DNA from 2 places in the Methylomicrobium sp. Wu6 genome. Region 2 is predicted to be linked to the other one. Evidence: predicted binding sites of a transcription regulator. Region 2 holds the regulator's gene; the other holds the start of a gene.
The links. The regulator HrcA, encoded in region 2, represses chaperone genes, less so after heat shock. The targets are predictions, from matches to a motif close to TNTTAGCACTCNNNNNNNNNGAGTGCTAANA.
Positions count from the first base shown of each region.

Region 1: a site for HrcA is predicted at 9,617-9,647, ahead of groES (co-chaperone GroES). Genes of this name have one in related genera too.

Region 1 covers NZ_JAXUHN010000054.1:252-12,057, reverse strand. The annotation lists gene U2W12_RS05185 (hydrogenase maturation protein) at 1-810, shown strand, start outside; gene U2W12_RS05180 (response regulator receiver protein) at 821-1,669, shown strand; gene U2W12_RS05175 (MHYT domain-containing protein) at 1,703-3,640, shown strand; gene U2W12_RS05170 (response regulator) at 3,650-4,012, shown strand; gene U2W12_RS05165 (response regulator) at 4,027-5,475, shown strand; gene U2W12_RS05160 (hypothetical protein) at 5,562-5,948, opposite strand; gene pqqC (pyrroloquinoline-quinone synthase PqqC) at 6,289-7,020, opposite strand; gene pqqB (pyrroloquinoline quinone biosynthesis protein PqqB) at 7,031-7,942, opposite strand; gene pqqA (pyrroloquinoline quinone precursor peptide PqqA) at 8,062-8,136, opposite strand; gene U2W12_RS05140 (hypothetical protein) at 8,490-8,696, shown strand; gene U2W12_RS05135 (molybdopterin-synthase adenylyltransferase MoeB) at 8,797-9,546, opposite strand; gene groES (co-chaperone GroES) at 9,682-9,969, shown strand; gene groL (chaperonin GroEL) at 10,021-11,679, shown strand.
Region 2 covers NZ_JAXUHN010000092.1:30,334-42,139, reverse strand. The annotation lists gene U2W12_RS17235 (aminotransferase class V-fold PLP-dependent enzyme) at 1-807, shown strand, start outside; gene U2W12_RS17230 (NAD(+) kinase) at 1,029-1,904, shown strand; gene recN (DNA repair protein RecN) at 1,912-3,591, shown strand; gene U2W12_RS17220 (agmatine deiminase family protein) at 3,588-4,604, shown strand; gene U2W12_RS17215 (DUF4359 domain-containing protein) at 4,679-5,014, shown strand; gene U2W12_RS17210 (nucleoside triphosphate pyrophosphohydrolase family protein) at 5,140-5,667, shown strand; gene U2W12_RS17205 (rhodanese-like domain-containing protein) at 6,075-6,452, opposite strand; partial or broken gene tnpA (IS200/IS605 family transposase) at 6,795-7,035, opposite strand; gene hrcA (heat-inducible transcriptional repressor HrcA) at 7,228-8,283, shown strand; gene grpE (nucleotide exchange factor GrpE) at 8,346-8,975, shown strand; gene dnaK (molecular chaperone DnaK) at 9,036-10,976, shown strand; gene dnaJ (molecular chaperone DnaJ) at 11,223-11,806, shown strand, end outside.

The DNA.
Region 1 (11,806 bases), on a different contig from region 2:
GGCGCAATGTCGACCTCGCAATGCCGACGGTTGGCCGAATCCTACCGCCAGGCGCTGGCGCGGCAAACTAAAGTCCTTGTTTTAATGGGCGGCAGCGATTTTTGGTCGAACGGCATTCATCTGAACGCAATCGAAGCAGCAGAGAATCCGGCCAACGAATCCTGGCGCAATATCAATGCGATCGACGATTTCGTTTATGAAATTTTGACCACCGAAAACAAATTGACCATATCCGCGGTCTGGGGCGGCTGCGGCGCGGGCGGCGCGATGGCAATTCTGGCTGCCGACAAGGTCTGGGCGCGCGAAGGGGTGATATTCAATCCGCATTATAAAACGATGGGTTTATACGGCTCCGAATACTGGACCTATTCTCTACCGAAGCGGGTCGGGCCGGTCAAGGCCCTGGAACTGACCGAGACTCCGCTGCCTATCGGCACCAAAAAGGCTAAGGCAATCGGCTTTATCGATGAGATTTTGTCCGACCACTATGATGAATTTCTGCTGCAGATCCGCCAAAAAGCGGAAGCTTTGGCGGCGGACCCTCAATACCCCCGATTGCTCGAAGAAAAGCTTAAAATCCGCCAAAAGGACGAGCGCGTAAAACCATTGGCCGCCTATCGCGCCGCCGAATTGCAGAAAATGAAAATCAACTTTTCGGGCAAATTTTACGGCGGCGAAGTCAATTATCATGAAGCCCGCTACAACTTCGTGCATAAAGTCAGACCGAAGGAAACCGCGGCTTATCTGGCCAAGCATATGCGTCTAGACGCTGCCAAACTCAGCGAATTAAGACAACCTTTGGCTTATTAAGGAGGCCGTCATGTTTTTCAAACACTGGCCGGTTTTGTTAGTCGACGATGAACCCGATGTGCTGGCGATTTCAAAGCTGGCGATGAAAAATTTCGAAGTCTATGGCTTGCCGCTAAAAATTTATACCGCGTGCAGTAAACAGGAAGCGATTTGGCTGATCAATGACGACGTTGAAGTTGGCTGTTCTTTAGCTGTCGCCATGCTCGATGTGGTAATGGAAACCGAACGAGCAGGGCTTGAACTCTGCGATTTTATCCGCAACAACCTTGGCAATAAACTAACCCAAATCTATATCCGCACCGGCCAGCCGGGTATCGCACCGGAACGCGAGGTTATCGATCGCTACGATATTAACGGCTATTTCACGAAGGTCGAAGCAACCGAAGACAAGCTGTATTCGTTGATTAAAAGCAGCATCCGCCAATATCTCGCCTACGGCATGGCACTGGCGACCATCGAATTGTCGAACAATCTGGTCGAGGCTGCGGGATCACAAAGAAAGCTACTTTATACACTTTCGCCGATTGGCGGCCTCAGTCCTGAACAGGCCGAAACGCCGCGCTGGCTGATCGTTGACGGCCAGGTACTGTTTGCCGATGAAATCGATGCGGACCGTGGCATGCTATTGATGGAGCGGCTTGGCGCTGAGGAAGGCGTGCCGCTGAATCCCGCGGGCGACCGCTATATTCGGGATGATCAAGGTTACTGGCTGATCGAAGTACGTGGCAGCCCTTCCCAGGCAAAGGTTGCGTTTTTGTTTAAAAGCCGTTTTAGCCCGCCCGAATTGATCGTGAGCCTGATGCATGGCTTTGTCAGACAACTCGCGATGATTTGGCGGCAGAGCCGAGCGGATCTTTAGTCAATTTGTGTAACAACATCCGCCTAAGCCGCGATGAACCATTATTTCTACGACGGCAGAGACTTGAGCCTGGCACTGGAAGCCCATTACGACGCAGGTCTGGTCGCACTGTCGATCGCGATCGTCAGTCTGGCGTCTTATGCGGCTCTCAGCGTCGCGGGGCGCATCCGCGCCGCCGATTCCGGCAATAAACGTCGAGTCTGGCTGCTGGCCGGCTCATTGACGATGGGCGGCGGTGTTTGGGCGATGCATTTCATCGCGATGCTAGCGCTTAAGTTGCCGATTGCGGTGAGCTATGACATATCCATCACGATCTTGTCCACCGCACCGGTCATATTATCCAGCTACGTGATGCTGGAAGTCATCAGCCGTTCTAAAATCAGCAAATTAATCATCTTGGCCAGCGTGCTAATGGGGTTCGGCATCGGCGCGATGCATTATATCGGCATGGCCGCCATGCAAGGCATCTCCCACCGCTTAATCATGTTGTTCGAACCCAAGCTGGTAGCGCTTTCCGTGCTGACAGCCGTGGTGCTATCGGGTGTTGCGTTGACAATCGACTTTATAATGGGGCGCAATAAAAAAGGCTCCGGCGCGATATGGACTAAAATCGGCGCTGCCATGGTGATGGGCTTTGCTGTTTCAGGCATGCATTATTCGGGTATGGCGGCAACCTATTTTTTTGCCGGCGATACCTCGCCAGTCTGGGCACAAAGCTCTTTAAATACTGCCGCACTCGTTTTCTGGGTGTCATTCACCTCTGTATTGATTGCCTCACTGGCGATTTTCATCACGATCGTCGACAGCCGGATTCAGCAAGCAACAATTGATGAAGCAGTCAGCCGCTTTCGCATGCGGGAAGCCATAGAAAGCATCCCTGACGGTTTTTGCCTGTTCGACATGGAAGACCGCCTGGTCGAATGCAATCAGCGCTATCGCGAAATTATGAACTTCGGCGTACCGATCCTACCGGGCATGTCTTTTGAAACGATCATGCGCGGAGCTGCCCAGGCCAAGATGATTCTCGACGCTGACGGCTGCGAGGAAGAGTGGCTGGCCGAACGGATGGCGCGGCACCGCACACCGCGGGAAAACTTTATCGAGCATTTCAAGGGCGACCGGTGGATGCGGGTCAGCGAAAGGCGTGTATGGAATACCGGTACTGTCGCGATCCGGACCGACATCACCGAACTCAAGCAAACCGAAATCGAATTGTCCAAAGCGATCGCTGAAGCGCAAAAGGCGCGGGCGGTCGCCGAAGAAGCGAACAGCGCCAAAAGTGCCTTTCTGGCCAATATGTCACACGAACTACGAACACCGATGAATGCGATCATCGGCTACAGCGAGATGCTGCTCGAGGAAGCCAAAGAATCGGGACAAAATCAATCTATCGGTGATTTGTTGAAAATTCATTCCTCGGCGGTGCATTTGCTGGCCATCATCAACGAAATCCTCGATTTGTCCAAGATCGAAGCTGGCAAGATGGAGTTGTGCCTTGAAGAGGTCCATTTACTTTCGGTGATTGAGGAGGTGACCAATACCGTGCGACCGATCATCGATAAAAACGCAAACACATTTTGCATCGACTGCCCCGAAAACGTGCCGGCCATCACAACCGATTCTGTCAAATTAAGACAAATCCTATTGAATCTGCTCAGCAATGCCGGCAAATTCACGCATGCGGGCGAAATCAATTTTAGCGTTGCGGTGGACGCCGAGCCAGAAAACAACTGGATCGTGTTCGCGGTGCGCGATACCGGCATCGGTATGAGCCAGGACCAGGTTGGCAAGGTTTTTGCTGCGTTTACCCAAGCCGACAACTCGACCACGCGCAAATACGGTGGCACAGGCTTGGGCCTAACTATCACGAAGAAATTTTGTGAAATGATGGGCGGCACGATCGCGATCGACAGTGAACCCGGCAGAGGATCGCTGTTTGTGGTCAGGCTGCCGCTGACTTTGTGTTATTAAGGACAAAAAATGCCCAAAATCCTGCTAGTAGAAGACAACGAGTTGAACCGCGACATGCTGTCGAGGCGGCTAATTAAGAAAGGCTACGAGGTCCTGATTGCAGTCAATGGTGAGGAAAGCGTACAGTTTGCCCGATCGCTTTTACCCGATTTGATCCTGATGGACATGAGTCTGCCGGTGATGGACGGCTGGCAGGCTGCATCGCTGATCAAGTCCGAACCAGTAACCCGCGACATTCCGATCATCGCGTTGACCGCACATGCCATGGGTGAAGACCGGCAAAAGGCCCTGGATGCCGGCTGTGACGATTACGATACAAAACCGATCGACCTGACGCGGCTCCTTACCAAAATTCGACTGTTTGTGACATGAGGAAACAGACTACGATGATCGACCCAAACATTCGCCATGACTTGCTCAATGCCTTAAACCAGATCACCGGATATGCCGAGTTGCTTGCCGAAGATGCCAGCAACGAAGGCCGGCAACAACAATGCGACGATCTCGGCGTCATAAGATGCGCAGCACAAGGCATGGCGCAACGCCTCGAAGACATTTTCTCCTGTGCGCCTCTTGCCAATGCGACCTGCAACGAATGCAGTTTACCTCCAACAGCCACCGGCGCGATCCCTGAAACCGCCTTGGTGAACAAAAACGGCAACGAACGTATTCTGGTGGTTGACGATGACCGACACAATCGGGAGCTTTTATCGCGGCTCTTACAATGCCAGGGTTACCGGATAGAAACCGCCGATAACGGTGTCAGTGCCTTGGCGCGTCTTGCCGACGAAGCGTTCGACCTGATCCTGCTCGATGTAATCATGCCTGGAATGGACGGCATTACCGTCCTGACAAGGCTCAAGGCCGATAATACACGCCGGCCAATTCCGATCATTTTGATATCGGCCTGTACTGAAATGTGCCAGGTGATCAAAGGCATCGAATTGGGCGCGGAAGACTATCTACCCAAGCCTTTCAATTCGACCTTATTAAAAGCCCGCATCGGCGCCAGCCTGGAGAAGAACCGGCTACGCGACCAGGAAATGAACCTGATCAGCCAGGCCATGCAGGCGGAGGCCGCATTGGATCGCCATCGCACCTTGACTCAGGCCGTAGCTGGCGTCGCGCACGAAATCAATACGCCTTTGGGCATCGTGCGCACGGCACTCAGCGTGATTCAGAACCGCCTGTCTCGGACAAAGATTCAAGCCTTATTTAAAACAGACTCGGAAGACGAAGAATTGCTGCAGGACATTTTGGATTCCTCCGCTTTGATGATCAAACATGTCAACAATGCACATCGGCTGGTCGAAAACTTTAAAAAAATCGCGGTCGATCAGATGGTTGAGCAACAGGAAACGGTCAACTTGCCAGAAGTCGTACAAGACGCAGTCGATCTTTTCAAACTTAGCGCCCGGCAGGCCAAACTCGATATTGCGGTCGATGTTTCCGGCATTCAGAAAAACGCGAATTGGCGCGGCTACCCGGGTTATTTGAGACAAATCCTGCTGAATTTTTTACAAAATATCGAACGCTATGCTTATCCTGAGGGACATGGCGGCAAAGTCGAAATCGCCGTGACCGACGGGTTCGATCAACAGCAAAATGAACCCATATTCATGCTGACGGTCCGCGATCATGGCGCGGGTATAGACAGCGAACATATCGCTAAAATATTTGAGCCGTTTTTTACGACCGGTCGGAGCCGAGGTGGCACCGGTTTAGGTCTTGCGATCGTGAACAACATGGTCACGCTGGCGATGCGCGGCAAAGTGACCGTCGATTCCGAACCGGGTTCAGGAACCTACTTTACGGTCACCTTTCCGAAAAGCTGACCTATTCGGTTCCTGATGGGATTCAATCCGCACTAACTCACATTCAATGTGCCGGCGGGTACCAGCCTCGCTGCCAAGGCAGCTATTTAATGCGTTTTGTCGTAGATTGCTTTCATTTCTTGAAAAGAAGCTAACGCACCTCTTAAAGCTTGTTCCGCCGGCTGGACATTGCCGCTCTTAAAATCGGATTGGGCGTTAACTAATTGTTTAACGGTTTTTTCACGTTGACGCTCGGTTACCTCGAAACGAAACTCTTTTTGTTGTTGGCGCGCCTTGCCGATGGCTTTATTGATGGCCTCGCTATCTCCGCCTTGTTCCAGCAAACTCACGGCTTGCTCAAGGCTGGAAATGGTGCCTTCAAGGGCAGACTTTACCGCTTCTTCGCCGGCTGGTTTGGAAAATGCGGCTGTTGACACGCTAGAAAGGGCGGCCGCCATTAGCAAAGAAACCAGGATATTTTTGAAAGAATTCATGCATTTAAACCTAAAAAATTGAGAATAATAGTTTTATATAACCATCAACATGAGACTTTAAGCACAAAAGCGCAAACTCAACTTAACCGACTATATAAGTAGGTTATTCTATCACATAAATTTTAAAACTCGCAGTCGTGACCTCGAGTTCTCATGGCAAGGCTTAATTTCACCTTTCCGAGCCATGTTCAACCGGCAAAGCTGCGAGTCAATCATCCGTCCAACGCCGTGCACCTTGCGATAGTCCGATTGATAGGCGATGATCGGCGTTTATCAAATTGAAGGATAATAAAAAAATGTACGAGCATCTCAAACCCGCATTCACAGCTAATGCGCCCCTTTATGCGCCTATATTGAAATACGGCGGCATCTTGTGAACATAAGCCATATACATCGCATCGGCCATTGTCCACAACACATCCAGCTTGAATTGCAGAATCTTGACCATCCGCTCCTGCTGCTCGCGGGTCTTATACCAGTCCAGAGTGATCTCGAGGCCGTGCTCGACATCGCGGCGGGCTTCGGTCAGGCGCTTGCGGAAATAGATGTAGCCTTCCTGCTCGACCCAGGGATAATGCTCCGGCCAGTTGTCGAGGCGCTGCTGATGGATCTTCGGCGCGAACAATTCGGTCAATGACGAACTGGCCGCCTCGTGCCATTCGGCGCGGCGCGCGAAATTGACATAGGCGTCGACCGCGAATCGCACGCCCGGCAACACATATTTCTCGGAAGTGATTTCCTCGCGGCTCAGACCGACCGCGATGCCGAGTTGTATCCAGGCCTCGATGCCGCCGGGATCGCCCGGATGGCCGTCATGGTCGAGGATGCGCTGAATCCACTTCGCGCGGGTCTCGCGATCCGGGCAATTGGCCAGGATGTTCGCATCCTTCAACGGAATGCTGACCTGATAGTAATAGCGGTTCGCGACCCAGCCCTGAATCTGCTCCTTGGTCAACTTGCCTTCATTCATCAGGATGTGATACGGATGATGAATGTGATAATACTTCTCCATGCCGCGCAACTGGGCTTCAAATTCCTGCCGGCTCCAGGGCTGATTTTCGTTCTGGTTCATGGGGTCTCCGTTATAAATCGATTTCCAATCCGTCGTAGGCGACTTCGATGCCGTTCGCATCGAGGATCTTGCGCTCGGCCGAATCCTCGTCCAGGATCGGATTGGTATTGTTGATATGGATCAGAATCTTGCGCGCCTTGCCGACGCCTTTCAGCACCTCGATCATGCCGCCCTCGCCCGATTGCGGCAAGTGGCCGATCTGCCGCGCCCGCTTCTGGCTGATTTGTTGAGCGCACATTTCGTCGTCGGTCCAGAAGGTGCCGTCGACCATCAGGCAGTCGGCCGCCTGCATCGCCGCCAGCACATGCGGTTCGATCTCGCCGAGCCCCGGCGAATAGAACAGCTTCTTGCCGGTCGAAATCTGCTCGACGATCAGGCCGATATTGTCGCCGTCATGCGGATCGTGGCGGTGCGGCGAATACGGCGGCGCCTTGCTTTTCAGCGCCTGCGTGTAAAAGCGCAGGTCGTCGATGCCCGGAATCGTGAAACTGCCGCCATCGGTCGGCACCGGATGATGATTGACCGTGCAGTAGTGCGAAAGCATGTTGAATACCGGAAAGCCGGTGGTCAAATCCTGCCGGACCATCTCGCTGCAATAGATGTCGAGCGGCTTGCCTTCCCTGAGCATCAAGAGGCCGGTCGTATGGTCGATCTGGCTGTCGATCAGCAAAATCGCCTGGATGCCGGTATCGCGTATGCCCTCTCTCGGCTGAATCGCCGGAAACGCTTCCAGTTGTGCGCGAATATCGGGCGAGGCATTGATCAGCAGCCAGTTACGACTATCGGTGCTGACAGCGATCGATGACTGGGTGCGGGCCTTGCCGTTCATTTCGCCGCGGCGAATCCTGCGGCAGTTGTTGCAATTGCAATTCCATTGCGGAAAACCGCCGCCGGCGCCGGCGCCGAGAACTCTGATCTTCATGAGACGAAACTATCCTGCTGTGACCGAAAAATACCGCATACTATAAGGGAATCGGATTTATCAGGCAAAAAAAAGGGGATCTTGCGATCCCCTTTTTTCTAACCAGACCGAAGTGCTGATTAACGGTTGTAGATATACATGGTGACTTCGAAACCGAAACGCAGGTCCGTGTAGCTTGGTGTTTCCCATTTCATAGTAGTAACCTCCAGAAGTTATTGTGTTTATGCCAGCTTGATCAAGTAAGCCAAGCCGAAGTATACGATGATCTCCGGGCTAACGCAACATTTTGCCAGCGCCGGCTTCGCCTCTTGTTCTGCTTTGTTCTCGAAGGCGAATTGTGTGTTTTTTTAAGTCATTGACAAGGCGCACGAAAAATATAACACCGCATATTTCAATTGCCGATCAGACATTTACGGAAAATCGCCCATCCGCGCAGAGAACGCGCAATTGTCACATTTTTACAGGTGTTTTTTCATCCGGAAAAAGAGTATGATCAAATTTCACCTAAAAGCGAATATAACACACTATAAAATCATGAGGAGGCACTATGGGTGAAGTTACAGAATTGTTTGTGGTGATGCTAATAATCGCCGCCGGGGCTTTCGCACCGCTCGGCTATTTCATATACAAATTTACACAGGTCAATGGCAAACCTTTCGGAGAAACCGAACCGCATGGCGACAGTCCTTCGGCGATCAACGATTTCGCCGAAAAAGTCATCGGCATGATCAAAGGCTTTGCCGGAAGCAAATAGCAATCGCCATTGTTTACGACCTATTCGATAGAGGCACGCAATCTTGAGAATTAAACCCGTCAGGCTTTGAAAACCTGGCGGGTTTGCGCTTGCCATCCCTTTAACCCTCCACACCGCAGACAGGGCATTTCGCGTTTTTTCTCAATTTCATCGTATTAAACTCCATCGTCAATCCGTCCAGAAGCAACAAGCGCCCCGTCAATGCCTCGCCGATGCCGATGATCAGCTTGATCGCTTCCATCGCCTGAATCGCGCCAATAATGCCAGTAATAGGCGCCACAACACCGTTCGTTGCACAATTGAGCGGTTCCTCGCCGTCCATCCGGTACAGGCAGTTGTAACAAGGGCTGTCTCCCCGGCCCGGCGTAAACACAGAAACCTGACCCTCGAAGCGGATCGCCGCGCCCGAGACCAACGGCGTTGCGTGTTGGACGCAGGCCCGATTGATTGCAAATCGGGTCGCGAAATTGTCGCTGCAGTCGAGAACCACATCGGCGGCTTCGACTTCGTCCGCAAGCTCCGCGCCGCTAAGCCGTTGCTTGACCGCCCGAACGGTTACATCTGGATTCAAACGGTTCAAGGTTTGCCGGGTTGAAATAACTTTCGCAATCCCTATATCGTCGGTGTAGTGAGCAATCTGTCTCTGCAAATTGGATAAATCGACATCGTCATCATCGAAAATCGTCAGATTGCCGATGCCGGCCGCGGCTAGATAAATCGAAGCGGGCGAACCGAGCCCCCCGGCGCCGATGACCAGCACCTTGGCGGCAAGCAAAAGCTGCTGGCCTTCGACATCGATCTGCGGCAGCATGATTTGACGGCTGTAGCGTAAGAGTTGGTTGTCATTCATGAGTCATATGAATCGGCTAAGGTAGCGGGGATGATGCCAAAGAACTTGACAGACTGCAAAACCTGTTTATTATTAGCACTCATTAAACGCGAGTGCTAATAAATTTTTAACCTTTAATTTTTTTAGGAGAGATTGATGAAAATACGTCCGTTACACGACAGAGTGATAGTCAAACGCGTTGAGGAAGAAACCAAAACCGCAGGCGGCATCGTGCTGCCCGGTTCAGCCGCCGAAAAACCCAGCCAAGGCGTCATTCTGGCGGTCGGCACCGGCAAACAGCTTGAAAACGGCGACATTCGCCGGCTGGAAGTCAAGGTCGGCGACAAGGTGTTGTTCGGCAAATATTCCGGCAACGAAGTCAAGATTGACGGCGAGGAACTTATCGTGATGCGTGAAGACGACATTATGGGTGTATTAGGCTAAGCCTCCCCGTAACATTATCATAATCATTTAACACATCAGTCAGGAATTAAAATGGCAGCAAAAGACGTATATTTTGGTGATGACGCACGTAGCCGTATGGCAAAAGGCGTTAATATTTTGGCAAACGCAGTAAAAGTGACTTTGGGTCCTAAAGGCCGCAACGCGATCCTGGACAAGAGTTTCGGCGCGCCGACCATCACTAAAGACGGCGTATCCGTTGCAAAAGAAATCGAATTGAAAGACAAATTCGAAAATATGGGCGCACAAATGGTCAAGGAAGTCGCATCTCATACTTCCGATGTCGCCGGAGACGGCACCACCACCGCAACCGTTCTGGCGCAATCGATCGTCAACGAAGGCTTGAAAGCGGTTGCCGCGGGCATGAATCCGATGGATCTGAAGCGCGGCATCGATCTGGCCGTGACCAAAGCGGTTGAAGCGATCGTGGCCTCCGCCACCCCATGCACCGACAACAAAGCAATCGCGCAAGTCGGCACGATCTCCGCCAACTCAGATGAATCCGTCGGTAACATCATCGCCGAAGCGATGGAAAAAGTCGGCAAGGAAGGCGTAATTACCGTTGAAGAAGGTTCAGGCCTGGATAACCAACTGGATGTCGTAGAAGGGATGCAATTCGACCGCGGTTACCTGTCTCCGTACTTCATCAACAAACAAGACAGCATGAGCGTCGAACTGGACGATCCTCTGATTCTGATTTATGAAAAGAAAATCTCTAATATCCGCGAAATGCTGCCGGTCCTGGAAGCGGTCGCAAAATCCGGCCGTCCGTTGCTGATCATTGCCGAAGACGTCGAAGGCGAAGCGCTGGCGACTCTGGTCGTAAACACGATCCGCGGCATCGTCAAAGTTGCTGCGGTTAAAGCCCCTGGCTTCGGCGACCGCCGTAAAGCGATGCTCGAAGACATCGCGGTTTTGACCGGCGGCACCGTAATCGCAGAAGAAGTCGGTCTGTCGCTCGAAAAAGCGGAACTATCGCAGCTGGGCACCGCGAAGAAAGTCCTGGTAACCAAAGATAATACCACCCTCATTGACGGCGCCGGTTCCGAAGACAAGATCAAAGGCCGTGTCGCGCAAATCCGCGCGCAAGCCGATGACGCAACCTCCGATTATGACAAGGAAAAACTGCAAGAACGCCTGGCGAAACTGGCTGGCGGCGTTGCGGTGATCAAAGTCGGCGCGGCAACCGAAATCGAAATGAAGGAAAAGAAAGCCCGCGTCGAAGACGCGCTGCATTCAACCCGTGCTGCGGTTGAAGAAGGCGTCGTCGCCGGCGGAGGTACCGCGCTGGTGCGTGCGATTTCCGCGTTGGAAAATCTGCAAGGCATCAACCACGACCAAACCGTCGGCGTGAACATTCTGCGCCGCGCGATCGAAGAGCCTCTGCGACAAATCGTTTCGAACGCTGGCGACGAGCCATCCGTCGTCTTCAACGAAGTCAAAAAAGGTTCGGGCAGCTTCGGTTACAACGCGGCCACCGGCCAATACGGCGACATGATCGAAATGGGTATTCTGGACCCGGCGAAAGTGACCCGCACCGCGCTGCAAAACGCGGCATCTGTGGCAGGCCTAATGCTGACCACCGAAGTGATGATCGCTGACTCCCCTGCCGACAACAAAGCCGGCGGCGTGCCGGACATGGGCGGCATGGGCGGCATGGGTGGTATGGGCGGCATGGGCGGCATGATGTAATCACCCCGCCTTTAAAGCCTTTTTGCTTTAAGCTCGAAGCCCCGGTTGGACGCATGTCCATCCGGGGCTTTTTTGTTTCTATCTTGTGCTTAACGGGATAAATCGGCGCTTGTCGGCGGTGCTAATG
Region 2 (11,806 bases):
CGGCTGCCCTGGGAGTCTCTCGCCGCCAAGGGCGTCGAACTGCGCCAAGCCGGCCTGTATTCTGCCGAGTCGCCGGAAGATGCCTTGTTTGCCCTGGTCGACCGAAACACACGTCTGTTGACGGTCAGCTCGGTCCAGTTCGCGACCGGCCTCAGGCTCGATGTCGAAAAAATCGGTGCATTCTGCAAGCAGCGCGACATCCTGTTCTGCATCGATGCGATTCAAAGTATCGGCGCAGTACGTTTCGACGTCCAGGCCTGCCAGGCCGATTTTGTGATGGCCGACGGCCATAAATGGCTATTCGGACCGGAAGGCCTCGGCGTATTCTATACGACGCCGGAAGCCCGGAACAGGCTCAAGCTGACGCAGTTCGGCTGGCACATGATGAAGGATACGCACAACTACGAGAACCATCCCTGGGAAATGCATCCGACCGCCCGCCGCTTCGAATGCGGCAGCCCGAACATGCTCGGCATTCAGGGGCTATCGGCCAGCGTGTCTCTGCTGCTCGAAACCGGCATGGAAACAATCGAATCCTTGTTGAGCGAAAGAGTGGATTATCTCCGGGAGCGCATCGAACGGCATGCCGAACTGGAACTGCTTTCCCCTACCCCATCGGCGCTGAAGTCCGGCATCGTAGTGTTCAAACATAACACGGTTCCAAACCAAGTGCTTTATCCGTATCTGATGCAACACAAGGTGATCTGCGCGTTGCGCGGCGCCGGCATCCGTTTTTCGCCGCATTTTTATAACGGCCTGGAGCAAATCGACCAGGCGCTCGCGATTATCGACCGCTATCCGGATTGAGCCGCTTTACCACCCGTTCCGCGCCCAGCCAGCCATTTGGATGATATTTTTCAACAACTAACTTATCGCGTTATCCACTGATGTTTAGAAGAGCGCGCTTCAGCATTGCTGCTGCGCAATGCCCAGGCTCCATCGGATAAACTCCCTTCCGCCTCGCAATAACGATAATGCAATAACAATTTTTTTGTATAATCGCCAACTTTACCGGCAATCTTCTTGCAATGCGGACTTCCTTCAAAACCATCGGCATCATCGGCAAACCCAGCGACCCCAGCATTGCCGAGACCTTGTCGCTGATTTACGATTATTTGCGCCAGGCAGGTTATCGCGTGATCATTGCCTCGGACAGCGCCGAATGCCTCCGCGATAAAAAAGCCGTCTCGGTCGAGACGGATATGCTTGGCCAGCATTGCGACCTGGTCATTGCGGTCGGCGGCGACGGCACCTTCCTGGCCGCCGCGCGCGCTATCGTCAATTACGGTATTCCGCTGATCGGCGTGAATCTCGGCCGGGTGGGTTTTCTGGTCGATATTTCGCCGGACGAATTGCCGGGCCGTCTCGAAGCGACCCTGCAAGGCCATTACAAAGAGGAAGAACGCTATTTCCTGCGCGCGAAGATCATCCGCGACGGCCGGGTCATCCACGAAGAGATCGCGTTGAACGAAGTCGCGGTGCACCGCTGGATCACGCCGAGCATGATCGAAATAGTGACCCAAATCGACGGCGTGTTCCTGAACTCGCAGCGCTCTGACGGTCTGATCGTTTCGACCCCGACCGGCTCGACCGCTTACGCCCTGTCCGCGGGCGGGCCGATTTTGTCGCCGTCGTTAAATGCGTTGGTGCTGGTGCCGCTGAATCCGCACACGATGTCGAACCGGCCCATCGTGATCGAAGGCGGCGCCGAAATCGAACTGAGCTTCTGCCAGACCAAACAGATACAGGCCCTGGTCACCTGCGATCATTTGCAAATTCCCGACGTGCTGATCAGCGATAGGATTCTGATCAAAAAAGATCCGAAACCGATTAAAATTCTGCACCCGGAAGATCATGATTTTTTCCAGGTCCTCCGCAAAAAACTGAACTGGAGCAACGGATGAGAACATCATGCTGTTGAATTTGACCATTATCGATCTGGCCGTCGTCAAAACGCTCGATCTCGAGCTCGAAAAAGGCATGTCGGTGTTGACCGGCGAGACCGGGGCCGGTAAGTCGATCCTGTTGACCGCGCTCGGACTCGCGCTCGGCGACCGCGCCGATTCCGGCTACGTGCGCCCGGATGCGAAACGCGCCGAGATCAACCTTGAATTCGATCTCGCCGATGCGCCTCTCGCGCGCGGCTGGCTGGCCGAGAATGACCTCGATGACGGTGAGCATTGCCTGATCCGCCGTGTCGTGAATGAAGACGGCCGTTCGAAGGCTTATATCAATAATCGCCCGGTCACCCTGCAATCGCTTCAGGAACTCAGCGAGAAACTGGTCGAAATTCACGGTCAGCACGCGCATCTGACGCTGCTCGGCGCGGATGAACAACGCCGTCTGCTCGATGCATTCGCGAAGAACCAGCCTCTGCTCGACAAGCTGAATGCCTGCTACCGCCAATGGCATCAGGCGCACCGGGAGCTGGCCGCGCTGAAAAAAGCCAGCCTCGATCATAGCGAGCGCGAGGAATTGCTGCGCTATCAACTGGACGAATTGACTCAGCTCGATCTGGCGCATTTCGATTATCAAGCCTTGTCCGACGAACACAGCAAGCTGGCCAATCTCGGCCAGATTCTGAGCGCCGGCCAGCGGCAAATCGATGTGCTGTATGAAAACGACCAGGTGTCGGTGATCCGGATGCTCGGCCACTGCGTGAACGAACTGAACCATCTGGCCCGCTTCGCGCCGGAACTTAACAACGTATGCTCGTTGCTATCGGAAGCGCAGATTCAGATCGAGGAAGCCTCATTGGAACTGCGCCGTTTCCTCGAATCACAGGAAGCCGATCCGAAACGGCTGGAAGACCTCGACAACCAGATCGGTGTGATCCAGAGCCTGAGCCGAAAACATCATGTCGCGCCCGAAGATTTGCCGGAACTGGCGCGAAAACTCGCGCACGAACTCGACAATTTGACGCACAGCGAAGAGCGAATCGGCGCGCTCGAAGCGGACGTTGCGAAAACTCTCGATCAATACCGGCAACTGGCCGCCGAATTGACCGCACAGCGCCAACAGGCCGCCGCCCGGCTTGGCCAGCAGATTTCGGCGATGATCAAGGAACTCGGCATGCCACAAGGCGAATTCCGGGTCGAACTGAGCGAACTGGACGGCAACGAACCGAAAACCAACGGCCTAGACAAGATCGAGTTTCTGGTCAGCGCAAATCCCGGCATGCCGCCGAAGCCGCTGGCGAAGGTCGCTTCCGGCGGCGAGCTCGCGCGGATCAGCCTTGCGATCCAGGTCACCACGTCGAGTGACAAGACGACGCCGACGATGATCTTCGATGAGGTCGATTCCGGCATCGGCGGCGGCATTGCCGAAATCGTCGGCCAGAAGCTCAGAAGCCTGAGCCAAAACCGCCAGGTCATGTGCGTGACGCATCTGCCGCAAGTCGCCGCGCAGGCGCATCATCATCTGTTCGTCGAGAAAAACCAAGAGACCGACATCACCTCGTCGAGTGTGCGCGTGCTAGACCACGAGGAGCGCGTGTTCGAAGTCGGCCGCATGCTCGGCGGCGTCAACCTAACCGAAAACACTCTGGCGCACGCCAGGGAAATGCTAACCTTAGGAAACACACATCCATGATCCGATTTCCAGCCGAATGGGAACCCCAATCCGCCGTCTTGATCGCCTGGCCGCACGAAACCGGCGACTTCATCCATCTCGACGAAGTCGAGACCTCCTATCGTTTTATCGCCGAAACGATCAGCCGCTATGAACGTCTGTTCATCGTCTGCCGCGACGAAGCGCACGAAAGCAGCATACGCGGCCTGATCGACCACAGTCGCAATATCGTTTTCATCCATGCGAAGGTCAACGATATCTGGGTCCGCGATACGGTGTTTCTGACCGTCGAGGAAGACGGCTTGCCCGTGCTGCTGAACCTGCGTTTCAACGGCTGGGGCGGAAAATACGCGTATGAGCACGACAATGCGCTGAATCAGAACCTGCTGGCCGCCGCCTTGTTCCATGGGGCGAAAACCCGCGACGTCGATTTCATCCTCGAAGGCGGCAGCGTCGAAAGCGATGGTAAAGACACGATCATGACGACTCGTCAATGCCTGTTGAACCCGAACCGGAACAAAGGCCTGACGAAACATGAGATCGAACGCCAGCTTGGCCTGAGCTTCGGCGCCACCCGCGTATTCTGGATCGATCAGCCGAATCTGCCCGGCGACGATACCGACGCGCATATCGACACGCTGGCGCGCTTCTGCAACGTCCATACCATCGCCTATACCGCCACGAACGATGAAAGCAATCCGTTGCACGACAGCCTGAAGAACATGGAGAACCAGCTTCAGGCGTTGCGGACACGCTCGAACAAACCCTACCACCTGGTGCCGTTGCCGCTGCCGCAAGCGATCTTCGACGAGGAAGGGCGCCAGTTGCCTGCTAACTATTCGAACTTCCTGATCATCAATCAGGCGGTGATGGTGCCGGTCTATGACGACCCGATGGATACCGTGGCGCTGGAAAGACTGGCCGGCTGTTTTCCCGAGCACAAGATCATCCCGACCCCGTGCCGCCCTCTGGTGCATCAGTACGGCAGTCTGCATTGCATGACGATGCAGTTTCCGGCCGGTGTATTTAACTAAGCATTGACCCTTCAATACCGATAGGGCGGCACACAACAAATCGGTTTGCCGCTCTATCTTTTTGCAAGAGTATCATGAAATTGCTGGCCTCTACCCTGATCCTGATCGCTTTCCTCGGATTTCTGGCTTACACCAATCCGAAAATGGACAGCTACGACCGCTTCATCAATCAACGCATTCTAGAAAAAACCCAGAAAGCCAAAGATCCGCTCCAAGGCATGATCGGCTCTGTACTGGGCGGATTTGCGTCCAGGCTGATGGTCCAGCAAACGGAGAGGAAGGATTATATTATTTTCAGCACCTACGATACGCCGATCGGCAATCAACATATCCGTGCGATCGGCATTCTGAATCATTTTTACCTGACCGAAGATCAAGTTTTCGAAAATCAAGTATCCCAGTCGCCTTAAAATGAACCAACTGCTGCCGCGCTAAGTCATAAAACGGTGGTTAATATGAAGTTGAGTTTTCTCGTTGGTAAACCTCATTTGAGCGGTTTGCGAAAGCAAAAAGTTTCCATCTTAAGAAGGGGGCCATGAATAAACATTTGCAATTGGTCAGAGAATTCCGGGAAAAACTTGATTATCCGGCAGCAAGCGGTCATGTCTCCGACATGCATATCGTCCTGCGGCAGGCATGGCTGATGGACGCTGGCAAGCAGGCTCTCCTGGCGATCAAACAGGGAGACATGGCCAAGATTCTGACGCGGCTGACCGCGTTGGTTTATCTTGCCTTGAACGCAATCGCGGAGCAAGGCTGCGAGTCCGAGGTGGACAAGCAGCCGGTATTCTGGCGGCATGACGGCACGGTGTTGTCTTTAATGCGGCTGATTAGCGAACGAATCAATGCCTGCTCGTCAGGACGCTGCAAAGATTATTCGGAGCTTTATTGCGTCACTGCGCAAATAACCAGCAGTTTTTTGAATGCGGATTTTGACAAGGCATTCAGCGCATTTCATCAACACCAACTGGAAACGGGAACGGCTTACGGGCTGGAAGTCGAAAATCAGGGCGAAGTTGACTGGAGAAAGCTGCCTGATTTAAGCGATTGTCTTTACGAATGACGTTCTTGATTCTACTTTGTTAGTACGATAGTCATCGTTAATCATGTTGAAATTTGAGAGCTGCCCCCGCCAACCCCGGCAATAGAAAAGCACGTGCCTACCTGGACGATAAAAAAGGACCAGGATATCGCCATCCCAGGCACAAAACTATCCATGGCCAATCTTTTGTCTCCACGCTGCGATTTTGATTTTTTTCAATGTTTCTTCAGAGTTGAAATCGTAGAAGAGTAAGTTCTGCATGGGCACGAAGCGCGTATGCTCACACAGTTATACATTTTTAGGCCATCTATTACGATAGCATATTGTGCCATTGTTCAAAGCCAACAGTCGTTGCAATAGGGTTTACGCCAACCGCACTTAATCAACCCCTCTTTATCGTGTTGGCGAAACAGCCCATCCCATGGGCCTCATTCAAACTCAAGCCCCGCTTTTTTCCAGGCCTTGGCGCCACCTTCCAGATTAATCAAGTTACGGTAGCCCAACTCATAAAGAGACTTTGCCGCCGCATTGCCCATTGGTCCGCCTTCGCAATAGAGATAAATCGCCGTATTTTTATCCTTGGGCAGTTTGTCCCGGTATTTCGCGACTTCGTTGTAAGGGATAAACAGATCGGTGCCCTTGATATGGCGCTGCTGGGGCGTGTGCACGTCAACCAGGAATATATCCTCATTTTGCATGATTCGGCTTAATTCGGTCGCGGTGATCATTTTCAAATAGTCCGGCTTTTGAAACATGCAGCCGGTAACGAATATCATCAATGCGATAACGGCAGAGGATTTTTTCATTGCTTTTGTTTTGAAGTACATAAGATCAATTAGCCCATTGATAAAAAGAGTACCCGGAGGGCGGACACGGCGCCTAGCCATGCACCGGCAATGCCATATTCTACCGAAATTCACTTGCAGCCTGGATGGGCAATCAGCAGTTCGATAGATATTGGCATGTGCGTTTCGACATAATACCGCAAATCAAATCGGCTGCCTTGATTATTCGGGCAGTTACCGCCCTTTATTTAGCCTCCTAAAAGTGGTCCACTAATCAACCCCCGGCTTAGGCCGGGGTTGATTTACTAACTGAAAGTCCGGATACGCGTCGGCTAAACTACGCGTCTTAATCGGGTTCCATCTTTTTATCCGCCTCATAATCTCGCTTGGCACCAAATTCGGCGGCGCACTCACCAAAATATGCACTTGGTCTTTGTTCTCCACGCCTCGGATAATCCGAATATCAAAGGCTGCGCACGCTTGACGAACGATCTCTCACGCGTTCCGCAACCTCGCCCTTCAGAACCTGATAGCGATATTTTGTAACCCAGACAAAGTGATATTCAATTTGGAAAACCGTATGGCTCCCGTATCTATAATCCATCGCATACCTCCATGTGCTCTATTTTCGCAGCTAAAGCTCACCGGCTAAAGCCGGTGGTTTAAAGGCAAGGGATGTGCTTTTATCAAATTGTTTCGAATAGCTTTGTTGACAACAAACGGCCGTGCTGCTAACTTGATCCGTTGGCACTCGCGCCGACAGAGTGCTAAAAAACGATTTCTGTTAGAGGTTAGTGTGACTCATCCGCATCCATTAAATGAACGCTCGTTGCAATTATTGAAGACGTTGATCGAACGTTATATCAGTGACGGGCAACCGGTCGGGTCGCGCGCGTTGTCGAAAGACTCCGATTTAAAATTGAGCCCCGCCACGATTCGCAACGTAATGTCCGATCTTGAGGACTTGGGGTTGATTCATTCACCGCATACGTCTGCGGGCAGAGTGCCCACAGTCAGCGGCTACCGGTTGTTTGTCGATAGTCTATTGACCGTCAAGCCGCTCGAACTTCGCGAGATGAGCCGGCTGCAGGAAAGCTTGTCTGCGATCGACAATCAGAGCAAGGCGCTCGGCGTGGCTTCGCGCTTGCTTTCCGAGTTGACCCAGATGGCAGGCGTCGTGACCTTGCCAAAGCGCGAATTGTTGTGTCTGCGCCATGTCGAGTTTTTGCCGTTATCGCATTCGCGCGTACTGGTCATCTTCGTGACCAATGAGCAAGAAGTACATAACAAGATCATTCATACCTCGCGCTTGTTCAGCCCTGCCGAATTGCAACAGGCGGCTAATTATCTGAATTCGATCTATTCGGGGCGCAGCCTGGCGGCGGTGCGCGACGCGGTGCTGCAAGAGTTGCAGGATGACCGCGAAGAAATGAATCAATTGATGCTCGATGCGATCAAGATGGCGCAGTTGGCATTCGAGCCTGACGATAACAAGGAAGATTTCGTACTGAGCGGCGAAACCAATCTGATGGGTTTTTCCGAATTGTCCGACCGCGATCGGCTCCGTACCCTGTTTGAAGCGTTTAGCCAGAAACAGAGCGTGATCCATCTGCTCGATCAATGCATGAAGGCCGACGGCGTGCAGATTTTTATCGGCGAGGAGTCCGGCTATCAGGCGTTCGATCATTGCAGCCTGGTCACCTCGTCCTATTCGGTCAGCGACGAAGTGGTCGGCGTGCTTGGCGTGATCGGCCCGACGCGGATGGCTTATGAAAAAATCATTCCGTATGTCGATGTGACCGCAAAATTATTGAGTGCCGCCTTGAATCCGAAATCCGCATCCCCATCATAACGTTCAGACGATTTTGGGCGCGCTCTCATGCGCATGACTAACTTTTTGCAGGAAAATTTTGAATGAGCAACGATCAGGAAAACACCAAAGCCCAGGTAAACGCCGAAATTCAGGCACCCGTTGAACCGGTACAAGAAACCGAAGCGCCGGCAACCGAATTGGCTGAACAGGAACCGACAGTAGAAGAATTGCAGGCCAAACTGGCCGAGGCCGAACAGAAAGCGCAGGAAAACTGGGACAAGGCGGTCAGAACGGTCGCCGAAATGGATAATCTGCGTAAAAGAACGCAGCGGGATCTCGAAAGCGCGCACAAATTTGCGCTGGAGAACTTCGCGAAAGCCTTGTTGCCGGTGCTGGATAGCCTCGTTCTCGGCCTTCAGGCCGCGACCGGAGACAGCCCGGAAGTACAAAAATTCCGCGAAGGCAGCGAACTGACCTTGAAGCAATTCGAAGCGGCATTCGACAAATTCCACATCGAAGCGATCGACCCGCTCGGCCAGCCTTTCAACGCCGAACAGCATCAGGCGATGATGGTGCAGGAAATCGAAGGCGCCGCGCCGAATTCGGTCGTCAATGTCTTCCAAAAAGGCTATAGCTTGAACGGACGCCTGCTGCGGCCGGCAATGGTGGTGGTCGCGAAAGCGCCGCAAAAACCGGAAACAATGCCCCCGATTATCGACGAACAGGCTTGAACTCGCACAAACAGCCCCCATATACAAAAACAAATTCAACCCTAATAAACAAATTCAAGTCTGGAGCATTCAATGGCTAAAATTATCGGCATAGATTTAGGCACGACCAACTCTTGCGTCGCGGTCCTCGAAAACGGCGTCGCGAAAGTGATAGAAAACAGCGAAGGCGCGCGCACCACGCCGTCGATCATCGCTTTCACCAGTGACGACGAAGTACTGGTCGGCCAATCGGCCAAACGGCAAGCGGTCACCAATCCGAAGAACACCCTGTTCGCGATCAAACGTCTGATCGGACGCCGCTTCAAGGACGATGTCGTACAAAAAGACATCAAGATGGTGCCGTATAAGATCGCCGAAGCCGAAAACGGCGACGCCTGGGTCGAAGTGCACGGCAAGAAAATGGCGGCGCCGGAAATCTCCGCCCGCGTGTTGATGAAGCTGAAAAAAGACGCCGAAGCCTATTTGGGCGAAGAAGTCAAAGAAGCGGTGATCACCGTGCCGGCATATTTCAACGACTCACAACGTCAGGCGACCAAGGACGCCGGCCGTATCGCGGGCCTCGAAGTCAAGCGGATCATCAACGAGCCGACCGCATCGGCGCTGGCTTTCGGCATGGACAAGCCGAAAGGCGACACCAAGATCGCGGTCTATGACCTCGGCGGCGGTACCTTCGATATCTCGATCATCGAAATCGCCGAAATCGAAGGCGAGCACCAGTTCGAAGTGTTGTCGACCAACGGCGACACCTTCCTCGGCGGTGAAGACTTCGACGCGCGCATCATCGAATATCTGGCGTCCGAATTCAAGAAAGAAAGCGGCGTCGATGTGCACAATGATCCGCTAGCGCTGCAACGTCTGAAAGAAGCGGCCGAAAAAGCCAAGATCGAGCTGTCTTCAGCCCAGCAAACCGACGTGAACCTGCCGTACATTACGGCCGATGCGAGCGGTCCGAAACACTTGAACGTGAAACTGACCCGCGCGAAACTGGAGTCTCTGGTCGAGGAATTGATCAATCGTACCAAAGGCCCTTGCGAAGTCGCGCTGAAAGACGCCGGTTTGAAAGCCTCCGAAATCAATGATGTAATCCTGGTTGGCGGCCAAACCCGGATGCCGAAAGTTCAGGACATGGTCAAATCCATTTTCGGTAAGGAACCGCGCAAGGACGTGAACCCTGACGAAGCGGTGGCCTTGGGGGCAGCGATCCAGGCTGGCGTACTCGGCGGCGAAGTCAAGGACGTGCTATTGCTCGACGTGATTCCTTTGTCTCTGGGTATCGAAACCTTGGGCGGGGTAATGACTAAGCTGATCGAGAAAAACACCACGATTCCGACCAATGCGTCGCAGGTGTTCTCGACCGCCGACGACAATCAAACCGCGGTGACCGTGCATGTCTTGCAGGGCGAGCGGGAAGTGGCGTCCGCGAACAAATCGCTGGGCCGTTTCGACCTGAGCGATATTCCTCCAGCGCCGCGCGGTATTCCGCAAATCGAAGTGTCTTTCGACATCGATGCGAACGGTATCTTGAACGTGTCGGCAAAAGACAAAGCAACCGGCAAGAAGCAATCGATCGTGATCAAGGCTTCCAGCGGTCTGTCAGACACCGAAGTCGACCGCATGATCAAGGACGCCGAGGCGCATGCCGAGGAAGACCGCAAACTGACCGAACTGGTCAGCGCGCGCAACCATGCGGACGGTCTGATCCATGCAACCGAGAAATCGATCAAGGAACTGGGCGACCAGGTCGGCAGCGACGAAAAAGCCGCGATTGAAAAGGCGATCGAAGAACTGAAACAGGCTTGCAAAGGCGACAGCAAGTCCGAGATCGAAAGCAAAACGAATCATCTGACCGAACTGTCGGGCAAGATGGCGGAGCGCGTCTATGCGCAAAAATCGGCATCCGAAGGCGGCGAGCATGCGGGCGGGCATTCCGCTTCGGGTCATTCCGATGACGGCGTGGTCGATGCGGAGTTTGAAGAAGTCAAGGACGACAAGAAAGGCTAAAGCTTTGTAGGGTGGGCAATGCTTTTCTGCCCACCGATTTCATCTGCAAACGGTGGGCAAACGACGACTGCATGGGCGCAGGAGGTAGAGCAATGCAGGAGCAATTGCCGACGACTGCATGGACGCAGGAGATAGAGCAATGCAGGAATAATTGCCGATAACTGTTTACCCACCCTACATTTTACTTGCAGGAACAGGCATTTGCCTGCTCCTGCAATTTTGTTTAAAGCCACTCAATAACAACACATGGCAAAAGAAGATTATTACAAGCTTCTCGGTGTGGATAAAAACGCCAGCGATGAAGAAATCAAAAAAAGTTATCGCAAGATGGCGATGAAGTTTCATCCTGACCGTAACAAGGATAATCCCGAGCAGGCGGAAGCCAAATTCAAGCAGATCAAGGAAGCGTACGAAGTCTTGTCCGATGCGAAAAAACGCGCCGCTTATGATCAGTTCGGTCATGCCGGCGTCGATTCATCAATGGGCGGCGGCCGTTACGGCGGCTTCGGCGCTGACAGTTTCAGCGACGTCTTCGGCGACATGTTCGGCGATATTTTCGGCGGCGGCCGCCAGCGCGGCGGCGCGCAGCGCGGTTCCGACCTGCGCTACAATCTGGAGCTGACGCTCGAAGAGGCGGTGGCTGGCACCGAAGCGAAGATTCGAGTACAGGTATTGACGACCTGCGGCGAATGTTCCGGCAGCGGCGCGAAGAAAGGCACCTCGCCGGTGATCTGTTCGACCTGTCACGGTCACGGCCAGGTCCGAATGCAACAAGGCTTCTTTGCGGTGCAGCAAACCTGCCCAACCTGCCGCGGCACCGGCAAGCAAAT